Regions from separate parts of the Paenibacillus lacisediminis genome, predicted to be linked through region 3. Evidence: predicted binding sites of a transcription regulator. Region 3 holds the regulator's gene; each other region holds the start of a gene.

Region 1 (3,283 bases), on a different contig from region 3:
AAGTGCCAAGCAAAATTTATTTTGAGAAAAACTCGACGCAATATTTGGCCAAAATGCCGGACATCTCCCGCGTAATGATCGTTACTGACCCGATGATGGTGAAGCTGGGTTACGTGGAAAGAGTCGAGCATTACCTCCGTCAACGCCAAACGCCGGTAGCGATCGAAGTGTTTTCGGATGTCGAACCGGACCCGTCGACAACGACGGTGGAACACGGTAAGGAGATGATGGCGAAGTTCCAACCGGACTGCATTATCGCTCTCGGCGGCGGGTCGGCGATGGATGCGGCGAAAGGGATGTGGCTGTTCTATGAATATCCGGATGAAGATTTCTTTAACCTGAAGCAAAAATTCATGGATATCCGCAAACGCCTTTACAAGTATCCGCGACTCGGACAAAAAGCGAAATTCGTGGCCATTCCGACGACCTCGGGAACGGGCTCGGAAGTAACGTCGTTTGCCGTCATCACGGACAAAATCAAAGGCAATACGAAGTATCCTTTGGCCGATTACGAACTGACGCCGGACGTGGCGATCATCGACCCGGTATTCGTGTACAGCCTGCCGAAAACCGCGGTGGCCGACACGGGGATGGACGTTCTGACGCATGCGATCGAGGCTTACGTATCCGTAATGGCCAACGACTACACGGACGGACTATGCATTAAAGCGATCCAGCTCGTCTTCCAGTACCTTGAAAAATCGGCGCTGACCGGCGACGAACTGGCCCGCGAAAAAATGCACAACGCTTCGACGATCGCGGGGATGGCGTTCTCCAATGCATTCCTTGGCATCAACCATAGCTTAGCCCATAAATGGGGCGGCGAATTCCATACGGCGCATGGCCGGACCAATGCGATCCTGATGCCGCACGTCATCCGCTACAACGCCAAGAAGCCGACGAAGTTTGCCGCATGGCCGAAATACACGCACTTCACAGCCGACGAACGTTACGCGGAAATCGCCCGCATCCTGGGCTTGCCGGCGCGGACGACGGAAGAAGGCGTGAAGAGCCTGATCAATGCGATTCGCGACCTGAACAGAAAGCTCGGTATTCCGGAAACATTCCAGGATCTCGGTTTCGACCCGAAAGTATTCGAATCGCGCGTAGATTATTTGGCCGACCGCGCGTTCGAAGACCAATGCACGACCGCCAATCCGAAGCTGCCGCTGGTGACGGAGCTGGCGGAAGTCTACCGCGACGCTTTCTACGGAAGATTTGAAAATTAAGTGAACAAAGGCCTTTGAAAACGTGAGAAATATCACTATGTGTGATATTTCTCACAATCTTATTCGGCAAGTTAAGCTATGATTACAGTATAAATGATCCCTCAAAGTTTTATGACGGATGAACCCGGGAAAAGCAACGGGACTCATCGAAGCCTCTTATCAGGTTCATTTAACGCAATTAATGTGAAATTCGTCACGTATTTTATGTGAAAAATATCACAAATTTTAAGGGATCATGAGGCGCGGTACATATCCTTCGAACCGCGACCAAAACATAAATGGAGGGAATAAAGATGTCGGTGATCGAAAAAGAAGTACAAACCGTGGACAATGCTTGGAGAGGATTCAAACCGGGCAAATGGATGAAAGAAGTGAACACCCGCGATTTCATCCAAACCAACATCAAACCTTATGAAGGCGACGAGTCCTTCTTGGCAGGCGCGACGGCCAACACGAAAGCTTTGTGGGAAATCGTGTCGCAGCTGTCCAAGCAAGAACGGGAAGCCGGCGGGGTGCTGGATGTGGACGTCAACACGCCATCCACGATTACTTCCCACGCTGCGGGGTATTTGGATAAGGACAAGGAACAAATCGTAGGCGTACAGGGCTCGGCCCCTTTCCAACGCACGATTCGCCCGTTCGGCGGGATCAACATGGTTGTCAACTCCTGTAAGGCTTACGGCTATGAGCTGCCGCAGGAAATTATCGACTTGTTTACGCATATTCGCAAAACGCACAACCAAGGCGTTTTTGATGCTTATACATCGGAAATGAGAGCGGCTCGTAAAGCCGGCATTATTACCGGGCTTCCCGACGCTTACGGCCGCGGCCGGATCATCGGCGACTATCGCCGGGTGGCGCTGTACGGCGTGGATTTCCTGATCAAGCAAAAACAACAGGAACTGAAAGCTCTCGAAGTGGATGTCATCGACGAGGATGTGATTCGCCTTCGCGAAGAACTGTCCGAACAAATTCGCGCACTCGGCGAACTGAAACAGATGGGAGAAATGTACGGATTCGACATTTCCAGACCGGCAAACAACGCAAAAGAAGCTTTCCAATGGCTCTATTTCGGTTATCTGGCAGCCGTTAAGGAACAGGACGGCGCCGCAATGTCCCTTGGACGCGTATCCTCCTTCCTGGACGCTTATATCGAACGCGACCTGGCCGAAGGAACGCTGACCGAAGAAACCGCGCAAGAACTGGCCGACCATTTCGTCATGAAGCTGCGGATCGTGAAATTCCTGAGAACTCCGGACTACAACGAACTGTTCAGCGGCGACCCGACTTGGGTAACGGAATCGCTTGGCGGCATGTCGGTGAACGGCAAAACGCTCGTTACGAAAAACAGTTTCCGCTTCCTGCACACGCTGTACAATCTCGGCCCGGCTCCGGAACCAAACCTGACAGTGCTTTGGTCGGAACAATTGCCTGACGCGTTCAAGAAATATTGCGCCAAAGTATCGATCGAGACCAGCTCGATCCAATACGAAAACGACGACTTGATGCGTCCGATCTATGGCGACGATTACGGTATTGCCTGCTGCGTGTCCGCGATGGAAATCGGTAAACAAATGCAGTTCTTTGGCGCTCGCGCCAACCTGGCAAAAGTGTTGCTGTACGCCATCAACGGTGGTAAAGACGAAAAATCCGGCGCCCAAGTCGGTCCGGAATATCCGGCGATCACGTCCGAATATCTCGATTATAATGAAGTCAAAAAACGTCTGATTCCGATGATGGAATGGCTGGCTAAGCTGTACGTCAACGCGCTGAACGTCATCCACTACATGCACGATAAATATTGCTACGAACGGATCGAAATGGCGCTGCACGATCGCGACATTCTCCGGACGATGGCTTGCGGTATCGCCGGCTTGTCCGTAGCGACCGACTCGCTGAGCGCGATCAAATACGCCAAAGTTAAACCGATCCGCAACGAAAACGGCATCGCCGTTGACTTTGAAATCGAAGGCGAATTCCCTTGCTACGGCAACAACGACGACAGCGTCGACCAAATTGCGGTTGAACTCGTGGAAACGTTCATGGGCATGATC
Region 2 (3,283 bases), on a different contig from region 3:
GAAAGGGATAATCGTGCAAGGCAGCATGCAGAGACACCAGGACACGAACGCTATAGACAGCCACCGCAACCACTTACCTCAGCCACCTCAGTCCGGCATCCTGGAATCGATAGAGTCAAAATCATAATTTATTACGTCGCACTGATCTCGGTTTTGAGCCTTTTTTGCTCTTATGTTTTTTGCTGGAATTCGCCAGAGTTTCTTGGGCAGCCTAGCCTGCTTTATATGCCTGTAAATCATGCAGCCATTTTCTTTATATTTCCAGCTCCATTTCCTGAAGTCTATACTTCCGTTTCAGACACTTCCCTTATATAATGGAGATTAATATATTTACACGGAATGTAAGGGATAGCGCTGGGCAACAACGTCAAAGGCTGCTGACGGCCAAAGAGAAGGCTGTATCACGAAACGCGTGGATTCGGCTTTTCTGGAGGCGTCTGGAATAGGGAGGGTGTGGCATGGAACTGAGGCAAATCCAATACTTCATCGAAGTGGCCAAACTTGAGCATGTGACGGAGGCTTCGTACGCTCTGCACGTTTCGCAGTCGGCGGTAAGCCGGCAGATTTTCAAGCTGGAAGCGGAGTTGGGCGTGGACTTGTTTATCCATGAAGGGCGCAAGGTCAAGCTGACGCCGATCGGAAGGCAGTTTCTAAGCCATATGGAGCATTTGATGAAAGTCATCGACCATGCCCGTCAGGGAATCGAAGAGTATTTGGATCCCGAGCGGGGGACCGTGCGCATCGGCTTCCCCAGCAGCTTGGCGGCACGGATGGTTCCGGCGGTTGTTTCGGCTTTCCGCAAAAAGTACCCGTACGTGCATTTTCAACTGCAGCACGGCTCGTACAAAGAATTGATGGACTGGGTCATCGAAGGGGAGATCAATCTGGCGGTGATGGGGCCGGTGCCGCAGCAGGAACCGCAAATCAACGGCGAAATTTTGTTTCGGGAAAAATTCGTGGCGCTCCTCCCCGCCGGACACCCCTTGGCCGACCAGCCCTCCTTAAAACTAAGCGATTTGAAAAAAGATGTGTTCGTTCTGTTCCCCAAAGGTTTTATCCTGCGCGATATCGTGGTGAAGGCTTGCGCCAATTTGGGTTTTCAGCCCAAGGTTGCTTTTGAAGGGGACGATCTGGATGCCATCAAGGGGCTGGTCTCAGCGGGTCTTGGCCTGACGCTGCTGCCGGAAATCGCGTTAAGCGAGCAGATTCCGCCGACGATCGTGACGGTGCCGATCAATGAACCGCAGGTCACCCGGGATGTTGGGGTGATCGTTCCGGCGGGGCGCGAGATGGCGCCGACGGAAAAGCTGTTTTACGAGTTTCTTAAGGAGCTATCGCCCCAGGCGCTAGGTTATATTTTTCCTTGATCATCGCGAACCGAAAAATTTTTAATAATCGAGGGCCGTGAAAATTATCACTTTCAGGGTCCTTTTTTGTAGAAAATGTGGTACAATTTACTGGGACTGTTGAAGGTTGAGATGTGCCTTTTTTCACTAATCGAAAATGGTTGGAGAAAGAAAAGGTTGGAACACTAAGCAACAAGCAAGTCATTCAAGACCTATTGCAAAGGAGAATCGGAAATGTCAGAAACAATTGCAGAAACGAAGACGGAACAAGGCGGCGCCTTGTCTGCCGGGCAGCGGGAGCGTGAACTTCTGGAGCAGCTGTTGAAGCCGGAAGTTCAAGAGTCCTTGAACGCGCTGGTTGAGCAGCTTCCTAAATTAACGGAAATGGTCGGCGCGATGACCAAATCGTATGATTTTTTCAAATCGCTGTCCACGGACGAAGTGCTGAAAAACGATATGATCGGCGGTTTCGCAGAGGTGGCCGGACCGGTGGTAGGCACGGTGAAGAACGTCGCCGCCAATGTCATCGAAGCCAAAGAACGGGCTGATGAAAGCCAGGAGGTTATCGGCTTGTTTGGTCTGCTTAAAATGCTCAAGGATCCGCAGGCGCAGAAGCTGTTTCGCTTTGTAAACGCCTATCTTCAAGTCTCTGGTGCACGGGACAGTCAACAAAAATAACGGAGGACAACAACCATGGCTAAAGAAATTGTAATTTTAGGTGCCGGTTACGGCGGTGTGCTTACTGCCTTGACCGTTCGCAAATATATGGACAGATCGGAAGCACAGGTGACGGTGGTTAACCAATATCCGACGCATCAGATTATTACGGAGCTGCACCGCCTGGCTGCCGGCAGCATTTCCGAGCGGGCGGTGGCGCTGCCGCTGGACAAACTGTTTAAAGGAAAAGACATCGATCTGCGTATCGCCACGGTCAAGAGCTTTTCGGTAGATAATAAAGAAATTAAGCTTTCCGACGGTTCGACCCTGACTTATGACGCGCTGGTGGTCGGGCTCGGCAGCAAAACGGCTTACTTCGGCATCCCGGGACTGGAGGAGCACAGCATGGTGCTGAAATCAGCTGACGATGCCAACGCGATTTACCAGCATATCGAGGAGCGGATCAGCGAATATGCCAAGTCCGGCAATGAGGCGGACGCCACGATCCTGATCGGCGGCGGCGGTTTGACCGGCGTCGAGCTGGTTGGGGAAATCGCCGACCAACTGCCGAAGCTGACGAAGAAATACGGCGTGGACCGCGAAGCGATCAAGCTGCTGCTTGTTGAAGCGGGTCCGAAAATTTTGCCGGTACTTCCGGATGACTTGATCGAACGGGCGACGGCGAGCTTGGAAAAACGCGGCGTGAAATTTTTGACCGGATTACCGGTGACGAACGTGGCAGGCAATGCGATCGATTTGAAGGACGGCCAAAAAATCGTGGCCAACACCTTCGTCTGGACCGGCGGCGTGCAAGGCAATCCGCTGGTAGGCGAGTCCGGTTTGGAAGTAAACCGCGGACGCGCTTCCGTCAACGAATTCCTGCAATCCGTTTCCCATCCGGACGTGTTTGTTGTTGGCGACAGCGCGGTATTTATGGGACCTGACGGCCGCCCGTATCCGCCAACGGCGCAAATCGCCTGGCAAATGGGCGAGCTGACCGGCTACAATTTGTTCGCATTCCTGCGCAGCAAGAAGATGGAAGGGTTCGAACCAGTCAACTCCGGTACGCTGGCCAGCCTTGGCCGCAAGGACGCCGTAGCGACGATCGGCGCGAACAACACCAAGCTGCGCGGCATGACGGCTACAATGATGAAAGAAGCGAGCAATATCCGCTATTTGTCGCACATTAAAGCTTTGGACGCCTTGGCTTATTAATTTAGCCGGGCTTTGACGAAAGAAAGCGCCCGGGACTTAAGAGTCGGGCGCTTTTTTGAGATGAA
Region 3 (3,283 bases):
GCGCTGCGTTTCTTCATGAAGCTGGAGAGCGAGGAGACGGTTTACTGGATGGAAGCGAACGGGAATTTCCGCAGCCGCTCCTTGCAGATGTATGCCGTTCCGATCGACGTTAGCGCACAGCTAAAGGAATATTTTTTCGACAGGAAAAAAAGCGTGGTGATGACCTCGGCAACCCTGTCGGTCGACAAGTCGTTCCAATATATGATCGAACAGTTGGGACTGACGGAAGCGGCCGAGCAAGAGCGGCTGAACACGACGATGCTGCCGTCGCCGTTTGATTACCGGAACCAGGCGCTGCTCGTTATTCCGCGCGATTTTCCAAGCGTGAAGGGGAGCGTGGGCGACGATCATTTCGTCAGTACGCTGGTGCATTCGCTCGCCGATACCGCAGTGGCGACTAAAGGCCGCATGCTGGTGCTGTTTACGTCTTACCGGATGCTGCGGCAGGTGTATGATCCGCTGAAGGAGCTGCTGTCGCCGCAGGGGATCACGGTTATCGGCCAAGGCATGGACAGCGGCAGCCGCAGCAAGCTGACAAGGCGGTTCCAGGGCCAGGCGGCGTCCGTGCTGCTGGGAACGAGCAGCTTCTGGGAAGGCGTGGACATTCCGGGCGAAGCTTTGACGAGCTTGGCGATCGTCCGCCTGCCTTTCCAGCCCCCCAACCATCCGCTGGTGGAAGCGAAAAGCGAACGGCTGCAGAAGGAGAAGAAAAATCCTTTCATGAAACTGTCCGTGCCCCAGGCGGTCATCCGCTTTAAGCAGGGATTTGGCAGGCTCGTCCGCTCCTCGCAGGACCGGGGGATCGTGGTTGTTTACGATACCCGCATCTTGGAATCTTACTATGGGAAATACTTTTTATATTCACTGCCCGGGCCGAAGATGGAGCATATGCCGCTCTCTCAGATGGTTCCGCGCATATCGGAATGGTTAAGTCCGGGAGACGAAGACGTTTCTAAGTCTGCGTCAGAATAGGGGGATAAACGTATGAAATCCGAAAAAATTTCCGATGCCGTAGTACGCCGGCTGCCGGTGTATTTGCGCTTTCTCAACGAACTGAGCCGGCGCGAGGTGCCTACGGTTTCCTCACAGGAGCTCGGCCAGAAGCTCGACCTCAATCCGGCCCAGATCCGCAAAGATCTGGCCTACTTTGGCGATTTCGGGCGAAAGGGCATCGGCTACGATGTCGCGTATTTGATCGAGAAAATCCAGGAAATTCTCAATCTGGACCAACAGGTCAACGTTGCGCTGGTCGGCGCCGGTAATTTGGGGCACGCGCTTTCGAATTACAACGCTTATTTGAAGGACAACATGAAAATCGTGGCGGTGTTTGACGCGTCTCCGGCGAAGATCGGCACGCAGATCAATAACATCACAATCCAGCCGATCGAAGAGCTGACGGAAACGGTGCGGGAGAAAAATATCCGGATCGGGATTATTACCGTGCCTGATTTTGAAGCGCAGCGCGTGGCGGATCAACTGGTGGCGGCGGGAATCGGGGCGATTCTGAACTTTGCCCCTACAATTCTGAAGGTGCCGCCGGAAGTCCGCATTCATGCCGCCGATTTCACGACCGATTTGCTCAGTTTGGCGTATTACTTGGATAACGGAAACGGAAAGGAACAACCTGCTCATGAGTCGTAAATGGTTAATCAAGAACGGAACCTTTGTCGTGTTCGACCAGGCCCGTTCTATTGTTAAAGGCTATATGCTCGTTGAGGGCGATACGATCTCCTATATCGGCGAGCAGCTTCCGGAAGGCGCGGCAGACGCGGAAACTTTTGACGGAAACGGGCTGCTGTTTATGCCGGGGCTGATCAACACGCATGGCCATGCGGCGATGTCGCTATTGCGCGGTTACGGCGACGACATGGTGCTGCAGACATGGCTTCAGGAAAAAATGTGGCCGATGGAAGCCAAATTCACCGCCGGCGACGTGTACGCCGGGACGGCGTTGGCTGTGCTGGAGATGCTTAAGGGCGGGACGACCACCTTCCTGGACATGTACGACCATATGGATGAAGTGGCCAAAGTCGTGCAGGAATCGGGCATTCGGGCTGTGCTGATGCGCGGCGTTATCGGGTTGTGCCCGTCGGATGTGCAGCAGCAGAAGCTGAACGAAGCGATCGCGTTTGCGAAAAATTGGCACGGTCAAGCGGACGGCCGAATCACGACGATGATTTCGCCGCATGGGCCGTACACGTGTCCGCCGGAATTTTTCGAGAAATTCGTGCAAGCGGCTCATGATCTGGATCTGCCGATGCATACGCATATGTCAGAGACGCGGGCGGAAGTGGAGCAAAACGTGAACGATTACGGGGTCAGACCGGTTCAGCATTTGCTGAACCTCGGGATGTTCTCCCGCCCATCGCTGCTTGCTCACGCCGTGCATTTGACCGATGAAGAGATCGAGATTTTGGCGGCGCATAACGTGGCGGTGTCGCACAATCCCGGCAGTAACCTGAAGCTGGCCAGCGGCGTGGCGCGAGTACCGGAACTGCTAGGCAAAGGCGTGGTCGTGTCGCTTGGGACGGACGGGGCCGCCAGCAACAACAACCTTGATATGTTGGAGGAGGTCCGCCTTGCCGCGTTGATCCACAAAGGCGTTTCCGGCGATCCTACCGCCGTTCCGGCGCTGGAAGCCCTCAAAATGGGTACGGAATACGGAGCGAAATCGGTGTTTTTGCCGAATACGGGGAAACTTGCGGCCGGCATGAAGGCGGATTTTATCGCGCTGAATACGGAACAGGCCCATTTCCTGCCAAGGACGGATTACGTTTCCCATGTCGTCTATTCGGCCGGTTCCAAAGACGTAGAGCATGTGTGGGTTAACGGTGAGCAGGTGGTCAAACACGGGGCTTGCCTTACCCTCGACGAGGAGCGTATCCGCCATGAGGCGCAGGCGGCCTTCGAAGGGCTGCTGGCCCGGTAGAGGTTTGGTCTTGAACGGTGCGTGAGGTTGCAGTTGCAGCAGTGTGGCTAGGGTCGTGATCGTGTTGCGGTTGCAGTTGCAGCAGTGGCTTTGGTCATGATCGTGGCTGTGACTGAGCCTGTGATTGCGCCTATGGCTGCGTTAATGACTGCGTTAATGACTGCGTTAATGACTGCGTCAATGCCTAAGCCTGCGATTGCGCCGATTTAGCGGTAAAAAAAGGCGTTATTTTCGGATTTGAAGAGGTCTCGGCCACAATAAGGGACATTTTTGTCGTTATTTTCCTGCCCTGGCCGTGATTAAGGTGGATATTGCCGTCTTCGGAGGAAATAAGGCCTAAATTTACCGCTATTT

What was found. The regulator Rex, encoded in region 3, represses fermentation and respiration genes when NADH is low (regulators of the CRP and FNR family bind a similar motif). The targets are predictions, from matches to a motif close to TTGTGAAATATTTCACAA.
Region 1: pflB (formate C-acetyltransferase) is a predicted target of Rex. The motif match lies at 1,434-1,451, and genes of this name have one in related genera.
Region 2: ACLD72_RS13265 (DUF1641 domain-containing protein) is a predicted target of Rex. The motif match lies at 1,479-1,496, and genes of this name have one in related genera.

Annotation. Positions count from the first base shown of each region.
Region 1 is NZ_JBKIAX020000010.1:209,559-212,841, forward strand. It holds gene adhE (bifunctional acetaldehyde-CoA/alcohol dehydrogenase) at 1-1,229, shown strand, start outside; gene pflB (formate C-acetyltransferase) at 1,523-3,283, shown strand, end outside.
Region 2 is NZ_JBKIAX020000006.1:43,522-46,804, reverse strand. It holds gene ACLD72_RS13270 (LysR family transcriptional regulator) at 459-1,367, shown strand; gene ACLD72_RS13265 (DUF1641 domain-containing protein) at 1,581-2,024, shown strand; gene ACLD72_RS13260 (NAD(P)/FAD-dependent oxidoreductase) at 2,040-3,218, shown strand.
Region 3 is NZ_JBKIAX020000021.1:82,703-85,985, reverse strand. It holds gene dinG (ATP-dependent DNA helicase DinG) at 1-972, shown strand, start outside; gene ACLD72_RS28120 (redox-sensing transcriptional repressor Rex) at 985-1,641, shown strand; gene ACLD72_RS28115 (amidohydrolase) at 1,631-2,929, shown strand.